Regions from separate parts of the Mesorhizobium sp. M0522 genome, predicted to be linked through region 2. Evidence: predicted binding sites of a transcription regulator. Region 2 holds the regulator's gene; the other holds the start of a gene.

Evidence for each region. Region 2 encodes LexA, which represses DNA repair genes until DNA is damaged. Its sites were predicted from a motif close to TGTTCNNNNTGTGTTCNG; they were not measured.
Region 1: dinB (DNA polymerase IV) is a predicted target of LexA. The motif match lies at 1,854-1,871, and genes of this name have one in related genera.

Annotation. Positions count from the first base shown of each region.
Region 1 covers NZ_JAMYQW010000003.1:258,579-264,380, forward strand. Annotated here, with positions in the region: gene NKI58_RS06140 (hypothetical protein) at 1-168, opposite strand, end outside; gene NKI58_RS06145 (hypothetical protein) at 219-389, opposite strand; gene dinB (DNA polymerase IV) at 560-1,801, opposite strand; gene ybiA (riboflavin biosynthesis intermediates N-glycosidase) at 1,933-2,481, opposite strand; gene NKI58_RS06160 (GNAT family N-acetyltransferase) at 2,580-2,726, opposite strand; gene NKI58_RS06165 (hypothetical protein) at 2,781-3,101, opposite strand; gene NKI58_RS06170 (hypothetical protein) at 3,287-3,592, shown strand; gene NKI58_RS06175 (XRE family transcriptional regulator) at 3,814-4,509, opposite strand; gene NKI58_RS06180 (hypothetical protein) at 4,592-4,990, shown strand; gene NKI58_RS06185 (high mobility group family protein) at 5,060-5,695, shown strand; gene NKI58_RS06190 (DUF6456 domain-containing protein) at 5,757-5,802, shown strand, end outside.
Region 2 covers NZ_JAMYQW010000024.1:14,615-20,416, reverse strand. Annotated here, with positions in the region: gene NKI58_RS22970 (hormone-sensitive lipase) at 1-744, opposite strand, end outside; gene kynU (kynureninase) at 840-2,087, opposite strand; gene lexA (transcriptional repressor LexA) at 2,536-3,270, shown strand; gene NKI58_RS22955 (ComEC/Rec2 family competence protein) at 3,264-5,729, opposite strand.

The DNA.
Region 1 (5,802 bases), on a different contig from region 2:
CGGCACCTTACCTTCCGGGTTCGGCTGCAGGGCGACGGACAGGACACCGTGGTCGGAGCCGCCCATCTCGCCGGATACGAACCAGAAGATCGACGGCGATCCGCCGGCGTCGGGGCCGGCATAGCAAAGCCAGTGGCGTGAATCTCCGGCGTCACCTTCATCGTGCATGGCTCCGCCGAAGGCTTTTTCGACATCGGCAAGCGTGGTTTCCTCAAGCTTTATCTCCAGCGGCCCAGCCTTGACCTGCTTGAATAGCGGGCTGGCCAGCGGCGAGTTGATATCGCCAGGGATGGAATCGCCCGGTCCGGGTTGAGCGGCTTGGCCAGCGTCGTTGCATTGGTCACCAGTCCGGCAACGATGAGTGCGAAATATCCGGCGTTCTGTCCCATGCCGATCTCCTGTCGTTCGAAATGAAGGTGCGGAAGGATTTGCGGGCGGGTGCTACCCTGTCTGGCCGATACCCAAACCGGTGCACGACCAACTGGACCGAAGATAAATTCACAAGTCCGCAGCCTTCAACGTCATTCCGGCGACTTGGCAACCAAAGTGTAATCGAGGCTCACAATTCCTTCTCGGCCAGCTCCCGAAATGCGTCGGGAACCGACCGCTGTAGCCCGAGCGCGACCGAGGCGTAGCCGACCGCCTCCCAGCCGAAGCGGTCGCGGATCTTGTCGACGGCGCGATCCGCGGTCCAGCGCGCCGCGCCCTTGCTGGTGCCGGGGCGGCGGCGGTAGTCGTCGAGCCCGAGCGGCAGTTCCAGTTGCAGGCCGGCATGCTGCTCCAGATGCGATACGGCGATCGCCAGCAGCGAGATTGTCTTTTCGTGCGGATGGTCGATGAGCACCTTGCGCACCAGCGCCTCGGCGATCTCGGCCAGCATGGCGGTTGCCGAAATCGGCTGATCGAGCGTGATCGAGCGCGTCACCGAGCGCAAATCGGCAAAGCGGACGCGAACCGTCACCGTGCGGCCGGGCCGGGATTTCGCCCGCAGCCTTGTGGCGACCCTGTCGGCCAGATGCAGCAAAGCGGGCACGAAGACCTGCTCCTCGGCGGGTTTCCGGCCGAGCGCCGATTGCGCGCCGGCCGAGCGCGCCCGGCGCTGCGTCTCGAGCTTGCGCGGATCGCGGTTCCACGCCAGCGCGTTGAGTTTCTCTCCCGCCGCCGGCCCGAGCAGGCGCTCAAGCGCCCCACCATTGGTCTTCGCCAGCTCGCCGATGGTGTTGACGCCGATGCCGGCCAGCCGCTGCCTGGTGACCGGGCCGACGCCCCACATCAACTCGACCGGCAGGTGGTGCAGGAACTCCAGCTCGTGGCGCGGATCGACCACCACCAGCCCGTCCGGTTTTGCGACCTGTGAGGCGATCTTGGCCAGATGCTTGGTGCGGGCTACGCCGACCGAGATCGGCAGGCCGAGCTCGGCCCGCACGCGGCGGCGGATCTTGCCGGCGATCTCGGCCGGCGAGCCGAACAAATGGGTGCAGCCGGCGACGTCGGCAAAGGCCTCGTCGATCGAAATCCGCTCGACCACCGGCGTGAAATCGCCGAGCACCTTGATCGCCGCATCGCCCAGCCGCTGGTAGTCCTTGAAATGGCCGCCGACGAAAATGAGTTGCGGGCAGAGTTCCCGCGCCCGCCGTCCCGGCATACCGCCGCGCACGCCGAACGCCTTGGCTTCATAGGATGCGGCAAGCACTACCCCGCCGCCGACGGCAATCGGCTTGCCGCGCAAGGCCGGGTCGAGCAACTGTTCGACCGAGGCATAGAAGGCATCCAGATCCGCGTGGAGGATGTTGGCTTCCATCCGGCCCGTTCGCCCGCGGCGGTTCGAACGCCGCATTGTCTCGAGTTGTGATGAGAACATAAAGAGAACATTATGGGTGGATTGTCAAGCAGCGCGGAGGCCGCCGCAGATGACGAGCGCACGGCAAATGTTCAGCCGCGCAGCCGATCGCGGGCCTGCATCAGCGCGAATCCCAAGAGGTTCTCGCCGCGCCACAGCAGCGGGTTCGACGCCTTCTCGTCATCTGCCGCAAGGCCGATACCCCACACCCGGTCGACAGGGCTCGCCTCGACCAGCACCCGGTCATGCGTCGACAACAGATATTCGCGCAGCGCCGCGTTCTGACGGAACTTCTGAAAGCTCCCTTCAATCACGATGCGATATTTGTCTGCATCCCATTTGGTGCCATCGAAGCCGCTCACCTGGCGGCCAAGCTGCTTTGCCTGCTTGGGGCTCGCCGCCCTGAGGATTTGTGTTGCCGTCGGAGCATCACCGAACAGTCGTGCCTTCTCGGCCATCATCCAGTGTTCGGCAGTCGGATAGCTCAGGCCATCGACGGTAAAGGGCGCATGCCACCACTGGCTGAAGCACGACGTGGTTATGCGGCCGTCCTTAGACGGCTGATGGCCCCAGAAGAACAGGAACTTCTGCCGGGGCTTTGCGCGAAAGGTTTTCTCAAGCCAGGTTCGGTCGTAAATCATGGGCGGATGGAGCAGGGCGAAAGGCCGGCTTGTCAATGCTCCATCCAGAGTGGGTAGCGAAGATGAGCGGTCGGCGCTGAATGCGATGAAATGCTGATCTACAGCGCCATCTTGTAGCCGAGATGACTGGCGGTGAAGCCGAGGCGCTCGTAAAAAGCGTGCGCCTCCCATCGACCTTTGTCCGTGGTGAGCTGGACGAAGCTGCAATTGCGCGAACGGCATGTTTCAATCGCCCATTCGATCATCAGCTTGCCGACGCCGCGAGAGCGCCATTGCCAGGCGACGCGAACGCCTTCGATCTAGAAGCGGGCGAAGAGGCGCTGCTGCCTGGCGCGGGCGAGGTCGGCGGCGCGCCTTTCCTGCCGCCAGCGCGGCATGTTGCGGAACATCGACACGAAGCGGGCGGCATCCTCGAGTGCCTCCTCGGCTGACTGCGCCGGGCGGATCGCCGCCAGGAACAGAGCGCGGCTCGGCTTCATCTGGTCAATCGTCGCCTTGCGCTGGCGATGGCCCTGGCGCGCCGTGCGGATGCCGTCCTGGCGGATGGCCGCGAAAGCGGCAAGCATGGCCGGGCTGTCGCCGGCATAACCGCAGGCCTGGGCGAACTGAGCGAGGTCCATCGTCACTCCCTTGCTGCCGGCGGACGGAGCGGGCGCGGTTCTGTTGCTCGCGCCGATTCCAGCCTGCACGAGATATAAGCATAACTCAAATAATCGAACAAGTGAAACTTTCACGTTGATGTAAGCGGAACCGACTCGACTCCGCTCCAAAAACCGATAATGTTGCGAACAAAGCAGGAACAATGATGGGGATGACCATGGCATTGGCAGGCAAGGAAGCGACGATCGCCGAAGTTGTCTCGATTGCCGTCGAATGCATCGACTGCGGCCGTAACAGGTGGTGGAAGCCGGCCGAGCTCAAGCGGCATGGGGTGATGCCGGAGACACCGCTGGCCGCACTTTCGGGGCGCCTGATCTGCAAGGCCTGCCGGGCCGACGGCCTGCCGGGCGCCGCCGTCTCGATCCAGGCTGCCTTCATCGACGACCGGCAACGGACCCGCGCCGAGGCGCGCCTGCTCAACGGTCGAGAGCTGCAGTCGAGGCGGGCTTGAGGGGGCGGGCGTGCTGCTCTTCCCTTCTCCCCTTGTGGGAGAAGGTGGCCGAGCGAAGCTCGGTCGGATGAGGGGTGTTGGACGGATCGCTACCTTGATGGCGTAAGTGCTTAAAAATCGCTTCTACATTTCCTCCGCCGCGTTCCTTCCAGCACCCCTCATCCGGCTCGGCGCTGTGCGCCGATCCACCTTCTCCCACAAGGGGAGAAGGCAACAAGCCCTCAATACCCCAGCAATTCCTTGAGCGGGATGACGCGGAAGACGTTCTTGATGGCGTAGCGGTTGAAGGACAGCGTCTTGGGCGGGTTGTACTGCTCGACGATCAGCTCGGCGGCGGTGCGCTTGACCAGCTTCTTGATGAAGGCCTTGCCGTTTTGCTCGTTCTCCTCGGGCAGGGTCTCGATCACCACATGGTCGCCGGGCAACGCTTCGCGGCCGCCGCAATAGATCATCTCGCCGGGCTCGTAGCGCGGCACCATCGAATCGCTCAGCACGTGCAGCGCAAACACATTGCGCAGATGCCGGATCCCCGGCGGCCGCTGGACATAGCCGGCCGGCTGGCCGTTGAAGGTAAAGTCGCCATCGTCGCCGCCGACGGCGGTACCGAGAAGCTGGATGTCCATCGGCCCGGCGGGCAGGGGGCCGGGATCGGTGACGATCTCGGCATCGGCGACCGGTCCGGCATCATCGAGGAAAACGACCTCGCCCTTGCCGAGTGCCACCGGGTCGACGCGCAGGAAAGCGGCGGTCTTCAAAAGGTTCTCGGTCTTGGGCAGGTTGCGCCCGGTCTCCCAATTGCCGACGGCAGCGACGTCGGTGTCGTTGTGCTCGGCAATGTGACGCATCACCAGGCCGCGCTGCTTGCGCGCCCGGCGGATCGCCGCTCCGACCTTGATCGACAGTGCAGTTTTCGCCATGGGTCCATCTGTGGCATAAGATTCGGTTTAGTCTATGCAAGAATCGCTTGCATTATGATTTGAGTTATGCTCTTATGTAGGCATGCGCAAGTCGCTTCGCCAGCTTTCGGTCCTTGAATCCGCCGTTCAGCGCGCCGGCAGCGCTCGCCTGGAGGTGGTACCGCAACCGATCGCCGGGGCCATGCATGTGCCAACCCTGTCCCCTTCGTCGCGGCTGTCCTCCTCCCCGGCCGGGACGATGCCCGAGGCTCGCGCCTCGGATCCGGCAGCGCAAGCGGCCGGAACGGCCGGAGCCGTTCCCCTCACGGCTCCGGCCACGAATTACCTGCCGGCCGGCAATGCGGATGCCGCGGTTTCCTGCACCCGCACCGAAGACGGCACGGTCATCGCCTTCGACGAGCGGACGGGCAAGGCAGTGTCCGGCGCAACAAGGCAGGCGGCCGAGATGAAGCTCGATCGCAGCAGACCACGCGAAGGCTGACCGGCTTTCGAGCCTGAGGCCGGCGAAGCCGGCGCCGCACACAACCATTTTTGCAGGGAATGAAACATCATGGCCGCCCGCTATTCCGCCTCGGAACTGGAACAAATCGAGAACTGGCTGATGAGCGGACTGTCGGCCGCGAAGATCGCCACCCGGTTGACCGCGCTGCGCGGCCGCCCGGCCTCGCGTGCAGCCATCATCGGCATCGTCCACCGCACCGCCCGTTTGCGCACCATCGGCCTTGCCAGATCCAAGGGCTGGTGTGGCCGACGCTCTGGCGGCCGGCTCGGAAATTCGGCGCCTGAGCCATCAAGCACTGCTGATCAAGCGGAGTCGGCTCCGAAGGCCGAGCCACGCTGCCGCCCGGCAAGGCTGTCGGCCAGGCTGGCGCCGCCGGCATGGCAGCCGGGTCCGGCTCGGATCACCGGGACCGATGGCGCGCCACTCGAAATGCCGGCGCCGCGCCCGATCGCCGCCGGCGGCCGCCAGCCGCATTTCGTTGCCATGCGCTTCATCGATTGCCTGTTCGAGCGCTGCCGCGCCCCGCTCGACACGACGCTGCAGGCGGATGCGGAAAACGATGCCCCCGGCAGCCGGCCCGGTTTGGACATGCTGTGCTGCGGACTGCGCACGAACCCATCGAAAAGCTACTGCGCCTATCACGCGGCGCGCTACCTGCGCACGCTGCCGGCCGAAGCGATTTGAGCCCGCTGGATGACGGAAATTCGCCAGAGCCCGACGACCAAAACCCAGGAGGACCGAGCCGATGAGCACCAAAACCGCCCAAAAGGCCAAAGCCAGGCCACCGAGAT
Region 2 (5,802 bases):
CACCGAGCTGGTCGCGGTACCCAGGCCGATCCAGATGTTGGCCAGCAACGCGCTCTGACGCAGGAATTCGGCGCGCTCGCCGCCGCCGGCCCAGCAGGTCAGGCGGGCCTTGTCCATCGGGCGCAGCAGCACCGGGCTTTCGGCCTGCGCCTCGGCCTCATCGATCGCGATCGTCTCGTTCATGCCGGTGCGCATGATCGGGCGCAAATCATGCACCCCCGAGATCGACACCACGTGACGAACGCGCCGGACCACTTCGGGCGCCAGCGGCGTCGTCGCCGTAACCATCCGGCTAACAAGATGGCCGCCGGCCGAGTGTCCGGTCAGCATCAGCGGCCCTGGGACCATCGCCGCCGCCTTGCCGATCGCCGCGCCGACTTCCTTGACGATGCCGCCAATGCGTATCTGCGGACAGAGCGTGTAGGACGGCATCGCCACCGCATAGCCGCGATCAACAGGGCCAGTGGCAAGATGCGACCAGAAATTTTTGTCGAATGCCATCCAGTAGCCGCCATGAACGAACACCACGAGTCCCTTGGGCTTGATGGCCGGCAGGAAAAGATCGAGCCGGTTGCGTGGGTTGTCGCCATAGGCCATGTCGAGCCGCGCCCTGCCCTCGGTCGAAAGCACGTCGCGGAAAACCCGCGCGGGCTCGATCCAGGCCGCCGGCCAGCGATCGCTGCCGGCTACGTTGGCGCCGTTGGCATAGGCGTTGTCCCAATCGGCAATGTGACGTTCGAACACCCTGCGCCCTCCCTGGCATATGGCCTTGCAACGTAGCCGTGAGCATCGCGCGGCGCGTCGTCGCCAGCCTCACGATTCCAGCTCTCGCATCAATCTCAAGTGACAGCCGCCTTGATGGCGAAGCGCGCTTCCTTCCACGCACCGGTGCGCAGGATGTCCTCAAGCACTTCGACGGCCTGCCAGACATCGGCATAGCCGACATAGAGCGGCGTAAAGCCGAAGCGCATGGTCGATGGCGCGCGAAAATCGCCGATCACGCCACGTTCGATCAGCGCGCGCATGATCTGGTAGCCATGCTCATGCATGAATGAAATCTGGCTGCCGCGTTTTTCCCCATCGCGCGTGCTCTCGAGCGTGAGCCCGTAAGTGCCGCACTTTGCCTCGACAAGCTCAATGAACAGATCCGCCAGCGCGATGCTCTTCTTGCGCACCGCCGTCATGTCGACATCGTTCCAGATGTCAAGCGCGCCCTTCAGCGTGCGCATCGACAGGACCGGCTGGGTGCCGCACAGAAACCGGCGGATGCCGGTGCCGGCCGCATAGCCTGGCTCGAAGGCGAAGGGCCGTGCATGGCCCCACCAGCCGGTGAGCGGCTGCTGGATGTCGGAAAGATGCCGCTCAGCCGCATAGATGAAGGCAGGCGCGCCCGGGCCGCCATTCAGATATTTGTAGGTGCAGCCAACGGCAAAATCGGCGTTTGCCTTGTCGAGCTCGACTGACATCGCGCCGGCGGTGTGGCAGAGATCCCAGACGATCATCGCCCCGGCTTCCTGAGCCCTGCGCGTCAGCGCCGGCATGTCGCGCAGTTCGCCCGACTTGTAGTTGACGTGGTTGACCAGCACCACGGCGGTGCGTTCGTCGATCAGCTCTTCGATGGTCGGCGCGTCGATCCCCGAGAGGCGCAGCAGCGTATCTTTTCGCGTCGAAACCACACCCTCAGCCATGTAGAGGTCCGTCGGAAAACTATCGCCCTCGGCGACGATGACCTGCCGCTCCGGTCGCATGGCCATGGCGGCGTGCAGCAGCTTGTAGATGTTGACCGATGTCGTGTCGCAGACCACCGTCTGGCCGGCCGCGGCACCGATCAGGCGCCCGAGCTGGTCGCCAAGTTCAAGCGGCATGTTGAACCAGCCGGCCGTGTTCCATGCGCGGATGAGATCATGCGACCATTCTTCGGTCGCGGCCTTGTGCAGTTCATCGAAAGCGGCACGTGAAGCAGCTCCTAGCGAATTGCCGTCGAGATAGATCACTCCTTGCGGCAACACGAAGCGGTCGCGCATCGCGCGCAGCGGATCTGCGGCATCCATCGCCTTTATGGCGGCGAGATCGGGAATTCCTGTCATGATGTGCCTGCTCCCCCCAAAAATTCAACGCAACGCCGGACACGCATCGACTGTTCTTCCATCACCTGGTTGCGCGCAGCAAGGCTCCACCGGCGAGAAGCAGCCTGACCAGGCGACTGGAAACCAGGAGTTAACCCGAGGTTGGCGTTTTGAGTTCGTTTCGTTCACGGTGCATTGACCGAACCGCGCAGTCGATACGGGTTCAATTCCGTGCCCTTTGCCGACCGACGGCCGATGTCAGTGCTGCCTTCTGGGAAGCCAGAAGGCGCAAACGAAAGCAGAATCAAGGGGATGACGCTCGCGACGGTGAAAATGCGGCATTCCGGTAGGGGCGTGGTTTGTTTCCCAAGCCTTAACGCATTCATTAAACTTTAAACAGTTGCGGAACACAACTGGAACAGATAGTGTTTGTTCTGGGTTTGTTTTTCTGATTCTGTTGGGGGTCGCTATGCTGACACGCAAACAACACGAACTGCTTATGTTCATCCACGAAAGGTTGAAGGAAAGCGGTATTCCGCCCTCCTTCGACGAGATGAAGGAGGCGCTCGACCTGGCTTCCAAATCGGGAATCCATCGGCTGATTACGGCGCTGGAGGAGCGCGGCTTCATTCGCCGTTTGCCCAACCGGGCCCGTGCGCTGGAGGTGCTGCGCCTGCCTGACTCGATCGCCCCCGGCCTCAATGCGGCACGCAAGTTCTCGCCGAGTGTCATCCAGGGTAGTCTTGGGCAAGGCGCCCCTCGGCAGGGCAAGCCGACATCGTCGCGCGTCCCTGCAGCCGGCAATGACGACGATGTCGTCGCCGCCGTTTCGATCCCGGTGATGGGCCGCATCGCCGCCGGTGTGCCGATCGACGCCATCCAGCACCAGACGCATTCGATTTCGGTGCCGCCGGATATGATCATGGGCGGCGAGCATTATGCGCTCGAGGTCAAAGGCGATTCGATGATCGAGGCCGGCATTTTCGACGGCGACACGGTGATCATCCGCAATGCCGATACGGCGAGCCCCGGTGAGATCGTGGTGGCACTGGTCGACGAGGAGGAAGCGACGCTGAAGCGGTTCCGCCGCAAGGGCGCCTCGATCGCCCTGGAAGCCGCCAATCCGGCCTACGAGACGCGCATCTTCGGACCAGACAGGGTCAAGGTGCAGGGCAAGCTCGTCGGACTGATCCGCCGCTACTGAGCTCCGCCCTTGGCGCCGGCTTTGGGGTTGTCGGCCCTGCGGTATGGCGGCAGGCCCCGTGCCGCGCGTGAAAATTTCCGCTGCACGTGCCAGGGCCGGTATGATTTTTCGACCGCGAAACGGATTTCGGCGCGCGTTGCCGCTTGTGGATCGAAGTAGACGGCGGCACTTCCCGCGCGCGCCAGTTGCCGTTTGGTGACGACGAGGACCAGCCGGTCGTGGTAGCAGGGGTTATGGGCGGTGGCGTCGTCGATGACGATCAAGCTGGCAAAGGCGCAGGCTGGCCGCGCAGTATCGCGGTCCTTGGCTTGCGCGATGATCGCGCCGGATGGATGCCTGGCAAGGCAGAGGCCGTCCGTGCAAATGAACGGCATGCCCGGCGGTAGGTCGGCCGGATCGGCAATGTCGAATTGCGGGTCGTTCTTTCCAGGTGTTTCCGGCGCGACGATAGCCTCTGATGTGAGCGCGCGTTTCCAGTTGTCGATGGTGAACTCATTCGGGCGTGCCCGGTTGACCGCGAGTTCACCGCTGCCGATCGGCAGCGCGACCAGCCGTGCGTCCTCCGAGACCAATACGTCGGGTATGCGTGTCTGCGTTGTCGTCAGCAAGCCGGCGAGCGCAAAAGGAAGTGCCGCCAGCCGCAACCAGGTCGTCGCCATGCTGGCAATGACGAGGGCGATCGTCACCAGAAGGACGGATCTCAGCGAAATCAGCCCGACCGCATCGATCGGCGAGCGCTCCGAGATCCACCCGGACAGGGCGATCATCGCCGTCAGCCCCTTGCCCATGACATAGAGGAAAGGGCCATCCGCACCGAACGGCATCGCCAGCGCGCTGAGAACGGCGAAGGGCATGACGACCAGTGAGACGATGGGCATGATGGCCAGATTGGCGAACAGGCTGAGCGGCGCCACGCGCTGGAAATGCCATATGGCGAAAAGCGCCGTGGCGCTCCCTGCAATGATCGAGGTCATCGCCAGACCGCACATGCCCAGCAGGACCTTTCGAGTGGCAAAGCGTAGCGGCGACAGCCGCGGCAGCGGCGTGGTGGCCCTGCCGGCGCGGTAATCGGACCAGCCTGCATAGGCGCCGACAAGGGCCGCCGTCGCGGCGAAGGACATCTGGAAACTCGGACCGACCACCTCGTGCGGCGACACCAGGATGACCGCGATGGCCGAGATCGCCAGGTTGCGCATGGTGAGCGCGGCCCGGTCGAACAGCACGGCGATAAGCATCACCGCCAGCATGATGAAGCTGCGTTCGGCCGCCACGACAATGCCGGAAAAGACGAGGTAGGCCGCAATCGAAAAAAGCGCGGCGGCCGCGGCATATTTCTTGACCGGCCGTCGCGATGAGAAATCGGGAAACAGCGCAAAGGCACCCCGCAGCAGCGCCATGATGGTGCCGGCGACCAACGCCATATGCAGCCCCGAGATGGAGATGATGTGGTAGATGCCGGTGCGCCGCATCGCTTCGTTGATCTCCTCGGGAATGCCGGCGCGCACGCCGACGATCAGCGCAGCAGCAATCTCGCCCTCGGCACCGCCGATGCGGCTGCGGATATGGTCGGCGATAGATTCGCGCGCGTCTTCGATCGCGGAAGAAAGCTGCGCGCCAAGCGGCATGCTGCCCGACGACACGACTTTCGGATTGCCGAGAAAAAAGCCGCTGCCGCCGATACCGGCGAAATAGCTGTCGAAGGAGAAATCATAGCTGTCGGGCCGCACCGGGCCGGTCGGCGGCAGCAGCCGCACATAGCCGGTGATCTCGGAACCGGCGGTCAGCTCAGCCGGTATCTTCATCGCCGAAACGCGGACCCGTTCCGGCATGTAGCGCAGTGTCGGCCTGGCGGTTGAGGTCACATCGATTGTCAGCCTGATGCGGCCGCTCGCCATGGGCTCGTACGATACGACGCGACCCGTCAGCCGCGTCGAGATTTCGGAACCGAGCATATGCGTTCCGACACGCCATGTCTCGAACTTGGCGGCAAGTACGCCAAGCGCGCAGAGCAGCGCCACCATGAAGCACAGGCGCGTCCTGGGCCATGACCGCGAGACGACGGCACAAAGGGCCGCGAGGAGCGCGATTGCGATCGGCTGTGGAAAGGCCGGCTCCACCGACAGCCCGAAATATACGACCACCCCGCATGCGAGGAACACCGGCACCAGCAGGAAGGCGATGCCGCGGTCGAGTTCCAGGCCGGCTGCCGAGGTTATGCTGTTGCGGATACGGGACGGTGACGGGAGGCGGAAACGCCTGGGCAGGCGTACGATGGGCTCGCCCGCGGGCACGAGAACCGTTGCTGGGTCGCTGGCCGGCAGCGACGGAGCATCGAAGCGCGGAGCGGGTAGCAATGCCGGTGCCGGCAGGACAGGCGGGGGTGCGGCAAACAGCAAGCGTTCGCTGACGCCGCTGCCAACGTCCTCGCCCTCGCCCGCACCACGGCCTCGCACAGCCATCGGGTCTGCCCCTTGCGCCCTCGACCTCCTATGCTACATGAACGCGCGACGCGCGAAAGTCCGCAAACCCACT